DNA from 4 places in the Aminobacter sp. NyZ550 genome. Region 1 is predicted to be linked to each of the others. Evidence: predicted binding sites of a transcription regulator. Region 1 holds the regulator's gene; each other region holds the start of a gene.

The links. The regulator PhoB, encoded in region 1, activates phosphate uptake and scavenging genes when phosphate is short. The targets are predictions, from matches to a motif close to TGTCATNNANCTGTCAT.
Positions count from the first base shown of each region.
Region 2: N7E70_RS28910 (DUF4956 domain-containing protein) is a predicted target of PhoB. The motif match lies at 1,418-1,434, and genes of this name have one in related genera.
Region 3: phnN (phosphonate metabolism protein/1,5-bisphosphokinase (PRPP-forming) PhnN) is a predicted target of PhoB. The motif match lies at 2,199-2,215, and genes of this name have one in related genera.
Region 4: N7E70_RS00320 (PhoX family protein) is a predicted target of PhoB. The motif match lies at 1,944-1,960, and genes of this name have one in related genera.

Region 1 covers NZ_CP114190.1:1,472,782-1,476,773, forward strand. The annotation lists gene pstA (phosphate ABC transporter permease PstA) at 1-355, shown strand, start outside; gene pstB (phosphate ABC transporter ATP-binding protein PstB) at 373-1,194, shown strand; gene phoU (phosphate signaling complex protein PhoU) at 1,233-1,937, shown strand; gene phoB (phosphate regulon transcriptional regulator PhoB) at 2,036-2,725, shown strand; gene N7E70_RS07360 (ROK family protein) at 2,752-3,992, opposite strand, start outside.
Region 2 covers NZ_CP114191.1:350,100-354,091, reverse strand. The annotation lists gene N7E70_RS28915 (S8 family serine peptidase) at 27-1,388, shown strand; gene N7E70_RS28910 (DUF4956 domain-containing protein) at 1,618-2,202, shown strand; gene N7E70_RS28905 (polyphosphate polymerase domain-containing protein) at 2,180-2,992, shown strand; gene N7E70_RS28900 (esterase-like activity of phytase family protein) at 3,004-3,930, shown strand.
Region 3 covers NZ_CP114190.1:455,180-459,171, reverse strand. The annotation lists gene N7E70_RS02290 (DNA alkylation repair protein) at 1-439, shown strand, start outside; gene N7E70_RS02285 (peptide chain release factor 3) at 567-2,159, shown strand; gene phnN (phosphonate metabolism protein/1,5-bisphosphokinase (PRPP-forming) PhnN) at 2,474-3,103, shown strand; gene N7E70_RS02275 (DUF1513 domain-containing protein) at 3,116-3,992, opposite strand, start outside.
Region 4 covers NZ_CP114190.1:65,023-69,014, forward strand. The annotation lists gene N7E70_RS00320 (PhoX family protein) at 1-1,882, opposite strand, end outside; gene N7E70_RS00325 (phosphatase PAP2 family protein) at 2,136-2,822, shown strand; gene N7E70_RS00330 (helix-turn-helix domain-containing protein) at 2,912-3,154, shown strand; gene N7E70_RS00335 (SulP family inorganic anion transporter) at 3,240-3,992, shown strand, end outside.

The DNA of each region.
Region 1 (3,992 bases):
GATCCGTGAGGCTGCCCTTGGCATTGGCGCATCCAAGGTCCAGACGGTGTTCCACCATGTCCTGCCGCTGGCGATGCCAGGGATCATGACCGGAACAATTCTCGGTATGGCCCATGCACTTGGTGAGACCGCGCCTCTCCTGATGATCGGCATGGTCGCCTTCATCGTCGACATCCCGGGCGGCTTCACCGACCCGGCCACCATCCTGCCCGTACAGATCTTCATGTGGGCGGATTTCCCCGAACCGGGCTTCCAGCAGAAGACGTCGGCAGCAATCCTGATCCTGCTCGCATTCCTCGTGTTGATGAATGCCATTGCCGTGATCCTGCGCAAGCGCTTCGAGCGGCGTTGGTAGACAAGGAACATCTTGCTATGAACATCATGACCGAAAAGACCCTCGAAGAGGTAGTGAGCTCCGAGATGAACAAGCCAAACGAAGCCATCAAAATGCGCGGTGACAAGGTCATCGTGCACTACGGCGAGAAGCAGGCGTTGTTCGGCGTCGATCTAAATATCCGGGAGCACCAGGTGACGGCGCTGATCGGCCCGTCGGGCTGCGGCAAGTCGACCTTCCTGCGCTGTCTCAACCGCATGAACGACACCATCGACAGCGCTCGCGTCGGCGGCAAGATCACGCTCGACAATGAAGACATCTACGATCCCAAGATCGATGTCGTCGAACTGCGTGCCCGCGTCGGCATGGTGTTCCAGAAGCCGAACCCGTTCCCGAAGTCGATCTACGAGAATGTCGCTTACGGCCCGAAGATTCATGGCTTGACGCGCAGCAAGGCCGAGCTCGACGCGGTTGTCGAGTCCAGCTTGAAGAAGGCGGCACTTTGGAACGAGGTCAAGGATCGTCTGACTGAGTCCGGCACCGGCCTGTCGGGCGGGCAGCAGCAGCGCCTGTGCATCGCGCGCGCCATCGCCGTTTCGCCCGAGGTGATCCTGATGGACGAGCCGTGTTCGGCGCTCGACCCTATCGCCACCGCCAAGGTCGAGGAGCTGATCGACGAACTGCGCGAGAACTACACGATCGTCATCGTCACGCACTCGATGCAGCAGGCGGCGCGCGTGTCGCAGCGCACGGCGATGTTCCACCTCGGCTATCTCGTCGAGGAAGGCCCGACCGACAAGATGTTCACCAACCCCGACGACAAGCGGACGCAGGACTACATCACCGGCCGCTTCGGCTGAGTGGGTTTCGTCGCGGCACACGATACGAGGAAGAAATCATGGGCGAACATACAGTCCGGTCCTTCGACGAAGAACTTCAGCACGTCGACCAGCTCATCCGCGACATGGGCGATCTTTCCGGCGCAATGGTGGCCGGCGCCATCCGCGCGCTTCTCACGTCCGACCAGGCACTGGCGCAAAACGTCGTTGCCGACGATACGATCATGGACGCCAAGCAGCGCGATCTCGACAATTCGGCGATCACGCTGATCGCCAAGCGCCAGCCGATGGCGCAGGATTTGCGCGCCGTGGTCGGTGCCATCCGCATGGCGGGTGACCTCGAGCGCATCGGCGACCTCGCCAAGAACATTGCCAAGCGGGTCGGCGCCGTCGGCCAGTCGCCGACCCCGCGCAATCTCTCGCATTCGATCGATGCGATGGCGCAGCTGGTGCTTGGCCAGGTTCGCGGCGTCGTCGATCTCTATGTCGCGCGTCAGGCCGAGGGCCTGAAGGATCTGCGCGCCGACGACCAGAAGATCGACATCCAGTACACCGCCGTGTTCCGCGAACTCCTGACCTACATGATGGAAGATCCGCGCAACATCACGGCCTGCACGCATCTGCTGTTCTGCGCCAAGAACCTCGAGCGCATCGGCGACCATGTCACCAACATCGCCGAGAACGCCTATTTCGTCGTGACGGGTACGCAGCTGCCGCTGAACCGGCCCAAGGTCGACGAGACCACGACGACGGTTCCGGCCTGAGCATTTCCGCAACCGCATGCGTTTGGCGCGGGGGCGCTGCATAGGTTAAATCAGCGCATGGTCCAGAAGCGGCCATGCGCAAGGACAAGGTATAGCCAATGATCGCTCCCAAGGTCATGGTCGTCGAAGACGAAGAGCCGCTGGGCGTGCTGCTTCGCTACAATCTCGAATCCGAAGGCTATCAGGTCGAGGTCGTCACGCGTGGCGACGAGGCCGAGATCCGGCTCCAGGAAAACGTGCCCGACCTGCTGGTGCTCGACTGGATGGTGCCGGCGCTGTCGGGTATCGAACTGTGCCGCCGGCTCAGGATGCGTCCCGACACCGAACGCCTGCCGATCATCATGCTGACGGCGCGGGGCGAGGAAAGCGACAGGGTGCGTGGCCTTTCGACCGGTGCCGACGATTATCTGGTCAAGCCGTTCTCGACGCCGGAATTCATGGCGCGCGTCAAGGCGCTGCTGCGCCGGGCCAAACCCGAGGTGTTGTCCTCGGTGCTCAAGGTCGGCGACATCATGCTCGACCGCGAGTCGCACCGCGTCTACCGCAAGAAGAGCGAGATCAAGCTCGGGCCGACCGAATTCCGCTTGCTCGAATTCATGATGCGGCACCCGGGCCGCGTGTTCTCGCGCAGCCAGTTGCTCGACAATGTCTGGGGCGAGACGATCTATATCGATGAGCGCACCGTTGACGTGCATGTCGGGCGCCTGCGCAAGGCGGTCAACAACGGCCGCATGCCTGACGTGATCCGGACCATCCGCGGTGCCGGCTACGCCATCCGCGAGGACTGAGCCGCTTCGGGCTCTTTTCCGCTCAGCTAGGCGACGTCGGCACCGGCACGGCGTGGAGCCGTGCCTGCGGCAATGATCTCCTGATCAACGGCAAGCAGCGCGCGCATCATCGCGCCCTCGCGTTTGAGTGGAACCTCGTTGGGTTCGGTGTCGAAGGAGATCGCCTTCGAGTGCAGCCCGCCCGCCGTCTTGGCGATGGCCGCGCGCACATGTGGCTCCATGATGTCGAAGGCGGTTGCGCCGACGCCGACGAAGGCGAGGGGGGCGGGGTCGAACAGCGCAAACATCGAGCCGAGACCAAAGCCGATGGCTTCGCCGGCCTTGCGGAAGGCCTCGCGTTCGGGGCCATCATGGTCACGTGCCGCATCGGCCACGGCCCTGATGTCGTCGTCGGACAGGTCGGCCAGCGGCTCGGCATTTTCGTCGCCAACCCTTGCGTTGCGCCAGATGGCGTAGTTGCCGGCATAGGCCTCGATGCAGCCGCGGCGGCCGCAGCGACAAAGCGCGCCGTCCGGGCGATGGATCATGTGGCCGAACTCGGCACCCGACGACTGCGTGCCGGTGAACAGCTCGCCCTTGATGACGAGGCCCATGCCGATGCCGTGCGAGAGCAGGATGGCGATGAAGTCGTCGCGATAACGCATCGGATCTCGCCAGCGGAGGGCCTCGGCGATCATGTTGCAGTCGTTCTCGACCGAAACAGGTACGCCGAACTCCTGCTCCAGCCGGTCGGCGAAGGGGATGTCGTCGTAGCGGGTGATCGGAGACCACAACAGCTTGCGCGAGGCGGCGTCGGTGATGCCCTGGACGGCGATGGCGATGCGTAGAACGGCGCCGCCCGAAGTGCCGGCCCTGTCGATCAGGCGCCGGACCATTCCGACGCATTCGTCGACCAGCGCCTCGGCAGGCATCTGCTGCGTGACAAGCCGCCGGGTCTCTTCGGTCACGGTGTTGCCGGCATAGTCGATGATGGCGGCGGACAGGCTGTTGAGCGAGAGCACGACCGCAACGACAGACGCAGCGTCGGCATCGAGCATCAACCCGACCTGCGGCCGCCCCCGTTTCATGGAGACGGGTTCGCTGAACTTGGCCTCGGCAAGGATGCCTTCTGATATGAGATCGGAGGAAATAGTCGAGATCGTCGAATGGCTGAGGCCGGTGGTGGCGGCGATTTCGGTGCGCGATGGCTGGCTGGCTCGGCGAACCGCGGATATAACCATGGCGCGGTTGCGCCGTCTCAGATCGTCGTGACGTATGCCGACCGACA
Region 2 (3,992 bases), on a different replicon from region 1:
CCATATCGCCAGGGAAAGGACAAACCATGAAGCTGAAGCGCCCGTCAGGTTCCCTTGCGCTTGTGTTCGCGGTGGCGCTGGGCGGCGCGACCTTTGGCGCGTCCGTGGTCACTCCCATGCGGGGAGAGGTTTTCGGCGGCGGGATTGCGCTGGCCGATGACGACGATGATGATGGCGGCGGAAGCCGCTCGGAGAGCAGGGATTCCAGCGCGCCGGGAACGGGGAAGGGGCGTAATCTCTTCGATCTCTTCGGCAAGCCTGAGCCACGACGCAAGGTGGTCCGTACAGCGCCCGCGCTTGTGCGCGAGGCGCCACGGGAGATCGTGGCAATCGGCCTCGATCAGGCCTCGATCACGCGCCTGACCGCCGCGAGCTACGGCATCAGCGACCGGGCCGATGTTCCGCTCGTTGGAGCCGAAATCGTCAAGCTCACTGTTCCCAACGGCACGACGCTCGAAGCGGCGCGTGCCGAGGTAGCGGCCACGGCACCCGATGCGGTCGTCGACTTCAACCATTTCTACCGCCCCGACCAGGACCGTGCCGAAGCTTGTGGCGCGGAACAATGCCTGGCGCGCCATGTCGTCGGCTGGCCGGAGGCATCTGACATGCCGGATCGCTGCACGGCATCGACGCGGATCGGACTCATCGACACGGCGATCAATGAGGAACATCTCGCCTTTGCCGGCGGGCGGATCGAGACGATCCGACTGGCGGCTGGTGACCTGCCTGAGTCCGGGCGCCAGCACGGCACCGCGGTGGCAGCCCTTCTCGTAGGCTCGGCGGAAAGCCGAACGCCGGGCCTCGTGCCCGGCGGCGAACTCGTTGCGGTGGATGCTTTCCAGCGCAATGGCAATGACGACCGGTCCGCCGTCTACGATCTTGTGCGGGCGATCAACCTGCTGGCGGGCAAGGGGGTGCTCGTCATCAACATGAGCCTGACGGGTCCGGCTAACCTTCTGCTGGAACGAACGGTCGAAGCGGCGGCAATGCGCGACATCGTGCTGGTCGCGGCCGCCGGCAATGGCGGCCCGCGCGCCGCCCCGCTCTACCCCGGCGCCTACGAGCCTGTGATCGCCGTAACGGCGATCGACCGGCGCAAGAATCCCTACCGGCGGGCCGGAGCCGGCGATCATATCGACATTGCAGCACCCGGCGTCCAGGTCTGGACGGCGGCCTCGGTCAAGGGTGCCTCATCAAAGACCGGCACGTCCTTTGCCGCACCTTTTGTCACGGCGGCAGTGGCGATGGTCAAGGCCGCCAATCCTGAGCTCAAGGCCGGCGAGGTCGAGACGCTTTTGCGCCAGGGTGCCGAGGATCTCGGCAAGCCCGGCAAGGATCCGGTGTTTGGCTGGGGCCTGCTCAACGCGCGAACGATCTGTCGGAGCTGAGCCGCAGGCGACGCGCGAGAGGCGTCTCGTATCATACTGTTTTCATGCCGATTTGCAGGTTTCACGCCGAGATTGAAAATAGTTTGCCGGCGATGGAATAGGTTCTCGCAACGCCCGTTTTTCCTGACGTAGCCGCTCGGCGGCGCAATTCAGGAGAACCGCAAATGCCAATCCCTTGCTCGCCTCGTCAGGCACTACGAAGGCCTTCTTCCACGACGGGGAGAGGGCAATGATCGCACAGTTGCTACAGACGCCCTTCGCGGCCGAACTCGCTCGCTTCTGCATCAACCTGACCGGCATGTCGGCACTGCTGTTCGGCATGTATTACCGTCGCTATCGCGACAAGGAACTGGTCACCGCCGCGGCGCTATTCAACATCTTCGTCTTTGCCGTGCTGACCGTGTTGTCGACCGTCCAGTTCGGCGTCGCCGCCGGCTTTGGCCTGTTCGCCATCCTGGCGCTGTTCACGCTCCGCTCGGAACCGCTGTCGAAGACCGAGATGACCTACTTCTTCGGCAGTGTGGCGGTTGCCGTCATCTGCTCGGTCCAGGGCACGACCTTGCCCTTCGTGGCGGTGACGGTTGCCTTGGTGCTCGTCGGTGCCTTCGTCATCGATCATCCCCGCATGCTGCAGTCGGTCAGCGGCACCAAGGTGTCGCTCGACAAGATCAATGTCGCGCTGCTGTCGGACCCCGCTGCCATGCGCTGCGAGCTGTCCCAGCGGCTGGGCGTCGACGTGCTGTCCTACCAGGTGCTGCAGCTCGACTACATCACGGAAATGGCGAAGCTCAATGTCCATTATCGCAAGCACTGACGTGCTGATCGCAGGCGGATTCGCGCCGATCAGCCTGAAGGCTCTGAACGGCAAGGCCGCCATGTTGGAGCGGCTGGACAACAAATATGTTGTCGACGGCACCGTGCTGATGCAGGCCGCCGGCGCTTTCACCGAGGTCTTCGACATGTTGGAGATCGAAGGCCGGCGCGCCTTCACTTACGAGACCTGCTACTTCGACGACGCCGGGCGCCGCAGCTATTTCGACCACCACCAGGGCCGGCGGCAGCGGGCCAAGGTGCGCATCCGGCGCTATGTCGAGGCGGGGCTATGCTTTCTGGAAGTGAAGCTGAAGGACAAGCGCGGCATGACCGTCAAGAAGCGCCTCGACCTCGACGTCGAGAGCTTCGGCAAACTCGACGACGAGGCAGTGACCTTCATCGACAAGGTCTACGACGCGCAATACGGCCAGGCCTTCCCACATCAACTGTCCCGTGTCCTCGACATGCGCTATCGCCGCATGACGCTGGTGGCCCGGCAGGGCGGCGAACGCATGACCATCGACACCGGTCTCGAGTTCTTTGCCGGCGGCGCGCGTCGTGCCGTCGACCCCAACCTGTTCATCCTCGAAACCAAGTCGGCAAATGGCAATGGCGTTGCCGACGGCATCCTCAGGGCGCTGCACCAGCACCCGACCAAGCGCTGCTCGAAATATTGCGTCGCCACCGCGCTGCTGAACCCCGGCACCAAGCACAACCGCTTCCTGCCGGCGCTGCGCAAGCTTGGCAGCGTGACCGATCGTCCAGCCCTGCACCAGCCAAACATCCAATAGGAGTGAGAGACATGATCAAGCACTTTACCGCCGCGCTGCTCGGCGCTTCAGCCCTCGTGCTCGCGGCCCCCGTCATGGCAGGTTCGTCCGAACTTGCAGTGCTGGACAGCAGGCCTGCTCCGGCAACCGCGCCGGACGGCCAATCGATCAACGAACTGTCCGGCCTTGCCTGGGATGCCGACGAGAAGCTGCTTTACGCCGTCTCCGACGACGGCGTGCTGCATCACTTCCGGCTCGAGATCGCGGACGGCAGGATCGCCAATCTGGAGCCCGTCCAGTCGGTGCCGTTGAGGGCAGGCGTGGCCCCACAGGTCGTCAACGCAGAGGGGCTGGCCGTCAGCAATGGCAACAACGGCAAGCAGGGCGACACCCAACTTCTCGTCGCCTTCGAGGATGGGCCGGCTATCCATCGGGTCAAGCCCGACGGCACCGTGCTCGGTGCGCTGCAACTGCCGGAAGCACTGGCCGATGCGGCAAAGTACAGCGAGGCCAACAGCCGCCTCGAAGCGGTGGCAATCGCGGGTTCGCTTGGTGTGGTCACTGCACCGGAGGAGGCGTTGCTGAGCGAGCCGGGCGACACCCACACCATCCATGGCCTCGACGGCAGGCGCTGGAGCTTCGCTACCTTCCAGCCCAAGCGCAGCAACCTCAAGGCAATCGAGCCGATGCCGGAAGGTCGCCTGCTGCTGATTGAACGGACGCGCCAACAGAAGGGCGCGCCAAGCATCGGCCGCCTCAGGGTTTTCGATCCGAATACATGCGGCGAGGCCAATGTTTGCGCTGTCGAAAATCTCGACCCGGGGGTCAGCCAGTTGCTCACTGACAACTTCGAAGGACTGACCGGCCTTGGTGGCGATCTCTATCTGCTGGTCACAGACAAGACGAAGAAGGAAGGGCCTGCAAGCTTCGTTCTGGTCTCGGTCAAATCAGGCGCCTGATCCCCACCTTCCCATAGTGATTGGCGGCAACCGGCTTCACCTACTGGCTGCCGCCGCTGGCG
Region 3 (3,992 bases), 1.0 Mb from region 1:
CATGGACGACAGGAACACTGCCTGGATCGTCAAGCACGCGCTGCGGACGATGATCAAGAAGGGCGATCCGCGCGCGCTTGGCGCGATCGGCACGACGGGCAAGCCGATGGTGCGTGTCGACACCTTCGCGGTCCAGCCGGCAGCCATCCTGCTCGGCGGTCGCATCACGCTCAAGGCCAACATCGCCTCGACCGCCGAGACGGCGCAGCAGCTGGTGGTCGACTATGCCGTGCACTACGTCAAGAAAAGCGGCGGCAGCTCGAAGAAAGTGTTCAAGCTCAAGGAGATCAACCTTGCGCCGGGCAGCCAGAAGGAACTCTCGATCAGCCAGGCGGTGCGCGACTTCACCACACGCAAGCACTATCCCGGCCATCACTTGATCGAGCTGATCGTCAATGGCGAGACGGTGGCCGAGGGCGGCTTCGAGCTGAAGGGGTAGAGGCCAGACGTTGACGTCGCACCTCCCCCCCATTTGAGGAGGGAGGACCTGAACATCCTGCATTGCTCCAATTCCTCGACAGGCACGGCCTCGGCTGTTAGAAGCCCGCCATCACAAGGAATCCCCGATGGCTGAAGACATCGAAAAGGCGGTGGCGCGCCGCCGTACGTTCGCGATCATCGCCCACCCTGACGCCGGCAAGACGACGCTGACCGAAAAGCTGCTGTTGTTCGGCGGCGCGATCCAGCTCGCCGGCGAGGTCAAGGCCAAGAAGGACAAGATCCAGACGCGCTCCGACTGGATGAAGATCGAGCGCGAGCGCGGCATTTCGGTCGTCACCTCGGTGATGACCTTCGAATATGGCGACAACGTCTTCAACCTGCTCGACACGCCCGGCCACGAGGACTTCGCCGACGATACCTATAGAACGTTGTCTGCGGTCGACAGTGCTGTCATGGTCATCGACGCCGCTAAGGGTATCGAGCCGCGGACGCTGAAGCTGTTCGAGGTCTGCCGGCTGCGCGACATTCCGATCATCACCTTCGTCAACAAGATGGACCGCGAGGCGCGCAACACCTTCGAGATTCTCGACGAGATCGAAGAGAAGCTGGCGCTCGACACCGCCCCGATCACCTGGCCGATCGGTCAGGGCAAGACCTTCTCCGGCACCTATCACCTCGCTCAGAACGCGGTGCGCCGTGGCGACGCCGAGGCCGAGCGCACGCCGGTGCATGGTCCCGATTCCAACCGCGCCGCCGGCCTGTTGCCGGACAATGAGCGCCCGGCGTTTATCGAGGAACTGGAGCTTGCCCGCGAGGCCTGCCGCCCGTTCGACCTGCAGGCGTTCCGCGAAGGCCATCTGACGCCGGTCTATTTCGGTTCGGCCCTGCGCAATTTCGGCGTCCGCGACCTGATTGAGGCGCTTGGCGACTTCGGCCCCGCGCCTCGGGCTCAGGAGGCCGACACGCGCAAGGTCGAGGCGACGGAAGAGAAGATGACGTCCTTCGTCTTCAAGATCCAGGCCAATATGGACCCGAACCACCGCGACCGTATCGCCTTCGTGCGTGTCTGCTCCGGCGAGCTCAAGCGCGGCATGAAGGCCAAGCTGGTCCGCACCGGCAAGCAGATGAGCCTGTCAGCGCCGCAGTTCTTCTTCGCCCGTTCGCGCATCACCGCCGACGAGGCTTATGCCGGCGACGTCGTCGGCATCCCAAACCACGGCACGTTGCGCATCGGCGACACGCTGACCGAGGGCGAGGACATCCTGTTCCGCGGCGTTCCCAACTTTGCGCCCGAAATCCTGCGCCGCGTCCGCCTCGGCGATGCGATGAAGGCCAAGAAGCTGAAGGAAGCGCTGCACCAGATGGCCGAGGAAGGCGTCGTCCAGCTGTTCCAGCCCGAGGACGGCTCGCCTGCCATCGTCGGCGTCGTCGGTGCGCTGCAGATCGACGTGCTCAAGGAGCGCCTGTCGGTGGAATATACCCTGCCCGTCGATTTCGAGATGGCGCGCTTCTCTGTCTGCCGCTGGATTGATGCCGACGACAAGGCCGACCTGCACCGCTTCATCGAAAGCCATCGCGGCGACATCGCGCGCGATCTCGATAACGACCCGGTGTTCCTCGCTCAGCACGAATTCTCGCTCAATTACGAGGCCGAGCGCTGGAAGATGATCCGCTTCGCCGCGATCAAGGACTATCAGGTCCGCGACAAGGTCGCCTGAACAAGGGTGCCAGGGGCGGATTTGCCGCCCTGCATCTCGTTTCGTCATTCCGTCATGTAAATCGCCTAATGGCATCGCAGTGCCGCCGCCTGCCCGTGGTCCAAGCCATGGGGCGTGACAGGTCAGCACTGGAGATGTTCAATGCGCCGAGCTTGCTGAAAAGGGCCGGCGCCGCCAGGGCGGGGGCACTAGAGCGCCGTGCGTCCGGGTGGACGCACAAAGGACGCTCCAAGGCTTAAAGTGGCGCATCGTGCTTTCCGAAAATCGAGAGCGATTTTCGGGCCGATGCGCGGACATGGAGGAAATGACGTCGCATGATGGTTTCAGCATTGATCGAGCGTGAACTGACCCGCGTTGGCTCTCCTGTCCGCTACGGCGTCTTCGTCGCCGTCGTCGGACCCAGCGGTGCCGGCAAGGACACGCTGATTGCCTATGTCCGAGAGCGCCTGACCGACGACGACCATGTCGAGTTCGCCCGCCGCGTCATCACCCGCCACAGCGACGGCGCGACCGAGGATCACGACACGCTGGCCGACGCCGCCTTCATCGAGGCTGACGCATCGGGCGCCTTTGCGCTTTCCTGGGAGGCGCATGGTTTGCGCTACGGCATTCCAGCTTCCGTCGACGATGCCATTTCGGTCGGCCACGTCGTCGTTGCCAACACCTCGCGCGGGGTCATCCCGGCGCTACGCCAGCGCTACGCCAATGTCGCCGTCGTCGAAATCACCGCAGCACCCGAAATCCTGGCCACCCGGCTTGCCGCGCGCGGCCGTGAATCGCGCGGCGAGGTGCTGGCGAGACTGGCGCGTACCGCTCCGCATGATCTCAGTGGTCCCGGCCATGTGGTGATCGACAACAGCGGCCCGGCTGAAATCGCCGGCGAACGCTTCCTTGCCGTGTTGCGCAAGGCCGTCGCCTTCTCCGACGTATCCGGCATGATATAGGTAAGTAAAGACTTACGTATTTCGCGGATCGATCCGCAGCATGTGGTTGTCCCAGACATGCTCGGGATCGTCGGTCTTTTTGCCGTCGGGATCGACGACAAGGCCGGCGCCCGTGGTGGCGAGGAAACCATCGCGGTCCGGCGCCAACCCGCAAACCTCGACCAGATCGGCATTGGCCACGACCTTGCCCGTCTTGGCCTCGATCATTGCCCAGGCGTTGCCTTGCGGCGAAGAGACGGCGATCAGCCCGGCGTCGCGATTGGCCGCGACCGAGCCGATATAGTTGCGGAAACCGCCGAGGATGTCCTCGGGCATGTCAAGCATTTCCAGCTCCTTGCCGCGCGCGGCTCGGCCGATCAACAGTGGCTTTTCCGTTGCCGGCCCCTCGTGCTGGCAGCCGAACCAGACGGTGCCGTGGGCGTCGATGTCCATATGCCGGATCGACAGTTGGTGAAGCTTTTCCGGCAGTTCGTGTTTCTCGATCAGATCGCCCGAGACGCGGTCGACAAGCACGAAGGACGGCCTCATGGTGGGAATGTTGAGCTTGGCGCGGCCGAAATCCGGATGGGTCTCGATGCCGCCATTGCAGATGGCGAGCGTGCGCCCGTCGCCAAGCAGGATCAGCTCATGCGGGCCGACGCCATGGGTCGGGAATTCGCTGAGGCGGCGGAAGCCGTCGCGCGCGTCATAGACGCCGACCATGCCGGCGGCGTTGTCGAAGTCGTTTTCGGTGACGTAGAGCAGCGCGCCATCGGGCGAGAATACGCCATGGCCGTAATAGTGGCGGCCGGCGATGCTCGGGATGGTCAGCGGCGTGTCTTTGCCGGTGTGGTCGAACATCAGCATGAAGGTGCCGGGCTGGCGCGCAAACACCACCGACTTGCGCGAG
Region 4 (3,992 bases), 1.4 Mb from region 1:
AATAGGACGGACGGCCAAAGCCTTCCCAATCCTCGCCACCGTCGGCCGGATGCTGGACGGCAACGAATGCGGTCTGGTCGTCGGGCGTGAACAGCGGGCCGCACATCTCGGCGCCGACAGGCACGCGGAAGAACAGCTTCGAGGTGGCGCGCGCCGCGCCCTCGGTGTCGACGGCCCACAGGCCGTCGGTGCGGCCGGTGGCCTTGGGCGAATTTCCGTCAGTCGACACCCACAGGCGGCCGGCGGAGTCGACGGCGCAATTGTCGGGCATTCCGAACCAGCCATTTTGGGTGGTCGAAGTCGAAAATGACGCGCCGACCTCGGCGACCGACGGGTCACCACACTTGAGCAGCACTTCCCACTTGCCCTTGGTGGCGGTGAAATCGCTGCCGTCCTCGATCAGTTCGATGATGTGGCCGAAGGCGTTTTCGGCGCGCGGGTTGGCAGCGTCGACCTGGTCGGCCTTGCGCTTGGTGTTGTTGGTCAGCATGACATAGACCTTGCCGTTGACGGCATTGGGCTGGATGTCCTCGGGGCGGTCCATCTTGGTGGCACCGAGCAGGTCGGCGGCGCGGCGCGTCTCGATGACCACGTCGGCCTGGCTGACAAAGCCGTTGTCGGCCGTGAGCGGGCCGTCGCCCTGGACCAGCGGCAGCCAGGCGAAGGTGCCGTCCTCGGCGAATTTGGCGACGTAGAGCGTGCCGTCGTCGAGCAGGTCGAGATTGGCGGCGCGGTCGTCGGGGTTGAACTTGCCCTTGGTCACGAACTTGTAGACGTAGTCGAAGCGCTCGTCGTCGCCGAGATAGAAGACGACGCGGCCGTCGCTGGCCACGATGGATTCAGCGCCCTCGTGCTTGAAGCGACCGAGTGCCGTGCGCTTCTTAGGCAGCGAGTTCGGGTCGTTGACGTCGACCTCGACGATCCAGCCGAAGCGGTTGGGCTCATTCGGTTCCTTGGAGACGTCGAAGCGGTCGTAGAACTTGAACCACTCATAAGTGCCTTCCGGCACGCCGAGGCGCTTGTAGTTGGCGGCCTCCGGATGATCGGCCGGCAACTCGCCACCGAAATAACCGTGGAAGTTTTCCTCAGCCATGATGTAGGTGCCCCAGGGCGTGACGCCGCCGGCGCAGTTGTTGAGCGTGCCGTACACCTTGGTACCGGTGGCATCGGCATTGGTCTTCAGGCGATCATGGCCGGCGGCCGGGCCGGTCAGCTGCATCTCGGTGGTCGAAGTGATGCGGCGGTTGAGCTTGCCGTCGCGGACCGGATGCCACTTGCCCGCTTCCTTGCGGATCTCGACGATGGTGCCGCCATGGGCCGCCATCTCGATGTCGACGCGCTTCTGGTCCGCTGGCGCGACCTCGATCTTGCCCTCGACGATCTTGACGATGCCGGGGAACATCAGGTGCTCGTTGGTGTATTCGTGGTTGACCACCAGCAGGCCGTGCTCGGACGAGCCTTCGAGGGCGATATAGCCGACATAATCGTTGTTGTAGCCGAACTGCTTGGCCTGGGCTTCCGCCGACTGGTTGGTCGGATCGAATTCGGGCGCGTCGGCGAAGATCGGATCACCCCAGCGCAACAGCACGTCGGCGTCGTAGCCAGCGGCGACGTGATGCTTGTCGTCGATGCCGGCCTCGATCTCGTCGAAGGCAAAAGCGGAGGCAGAGGCGGCGCGGGCGTCGTCGGCGAGCAGGATTGCGATGGGGCTTACGGTTGCGGCGATGGCCGAGACGGCGAGCGAGCCCTGGAGGAAGCTGCGGCGGGAGAAGCGCTTGGCGATGATGTCGCCCATGGTGCGGTTGTCGGTCGGGTTGTGACCGGGACCGTCATTCTCCTCGAGCATCGAGGTGCGGAATTTCTGATCATGGGGCTGGTTCATGGCGTCGACCTCTGGCTGGGGTGTTCGGCTTGGGGTTCGCCGAGACCGCTAGTTGCCGTGCATAACAACAGCATGACAGATTGGCCGAAAATCCACAGCACCCAAAAACGTGACCTGAGTGCTCACGCGAGTTGGTTTGCTGCGACCTTTTGCATTGCATGCCTTTTCTTTGGGAAAGCCATCCCCACCTGTTGCGAATGGGTCGGGAAGCGGCCATCCCAAGGGCAGAACAGCCCCGAGACACGGCAGGACGATGCAGCAGAGATTGTGGAACAGGATCGAGTTTTCGCTTTTGGCGGCGGGCATCATCATTGCCGGCGGCCTGTGGGGCTTCGTCGAGTTGTCGGAGATCGCCCGCGACGCCGCACCGCACGCCTTCGATACCGACATCCTGCTGTTCTTCCGCGCGGCCGGCAACACCGCCGATCCGATCGGCCCCTCCTGGGTGGAAGAGGCGATGCGCGATATCACAGCGCTGGGCAGCGCCTCGGTGCTGATCTACATCACCGCGATCAGCATCATCTATCTCGGCATGTCCAGGCGCTGGGGACCGGCGCTGTTCGTATTCGTCTCGGTCGCCGGCGGCCAGGTGCTGTCGAGCCTGCTCAAGCTCGGCATCGACCGCCCCAGGCCCGACCTCGTGCCGCATCTGGCGCAGGTGCACACGATGAGCTTTCCAAGCGGCCACGCCATGCTATCGGCGGTCACCTATCTGACGCTGGGGGCGCTGCTGGCACGCTTCCTGCCCGGGCGGGCGGCGACGGTCTTCGTCTTTGCCATCGGCATCCTGACCACGCTCATGGTCGGCATCAGCCGCGTCTATCTCGGCGTGCACTGGCCTTCGGACGTGCTAGCGGGCTGGTGCGCGGGCTTTGCCTGGGCGACTTTGTGCTGGCTGATCAGCCGCCGCTTCATGCGGCCGGCCGAGGCCGATGAATGATATGGGGCTCAGGCATCAATAATGATGCTTGAAACATCATCATGAATGTATGATACATTCGTGATGCGGATCGAGACGGGACCACCTCAGTGATCACAGCCGCACAGATGCGCGCCGCAAGAGCGCTGGCAGGCATCGACCAGAAGACGCTCGCCGAAATGGCCGGTGTCTCGGTGCCGACGATCCAGCGCATGGAAGCAAGCGAGGGCGTGGTGCGTGGCGTGGTCGATACGCTGACCAAGGTCATCCAGGCGATCGAAGATGCCGGGGTGGAACTGATCGGCGAGAGCGAGACCGGCGGTCGGGGCGTGCGCCTGAAGAAGAAGGCGTGAAGCTTCCGGCTATCCGCATGATGTAGTCGCGACGGCGACCGCCGACAGTCTTGCCGACGAAGCCGCCGCGTTTCCAGTGGTGCGGATGATGAATGCAGGCGGCAATCCAAGGCGATACGGATCAGGGAAGCACGGGCAACCGACTTTCGCGGAACTGTTCACGCCCAAGCTGGTGACTGTTTTCCGCGAGGGCTATGGCGCGCTGCAGTTCAAGGCCGACGCGATTTCGGGGCTGACGGTGGCAATCGTGGCTCTGCCATTATCGATGGCAATCGCCATCGCATCGGGTGTGTCGCCTGACAAAGGGCTGTTCACGGCAATCGTCGGCGGCTTCATAGTCTCGGCTCTCGGCGGCAGCCGCTTCCAGATCGGTGGTCCGGCAGGCGCCTTCATCGTTCTGGTGGCGGCAACGGTGGCGCGCGAAGGCGTGGACGGGCTGATCCTCGCCACTGTCATGGCTGGGGTGTTCCTGGCGGCGATCGGCTATCTCCGGCTCGGAACCTACATCAAGTTCATACCCTATCCGGTGACGGTGGGTTTCACCGCAGGCATCGCCGTGATCATCTTCGCCAGCCAGATCAGCGAGATGTTCGGACTGACGCTCAGCGGCAAGGAACCGGGTCCGCTTGTGCCGAAGTTGATGGCACTGGTTGATGCGATGAGCACGGTCAACATCGCGGCCCTGGCGATTACGGTGCTGACCATTGGCACCATCCTGATGCTCAAACGCTGGCGCCCCGGCTGGCCGGGCATGCTGATCGCGGTCGGCGTCGCTTCCGTGGCCGTTGCCCTGCTGGACCTGCCGGTAGAAACCATCGGCACGCGTTTCGGTGGCATT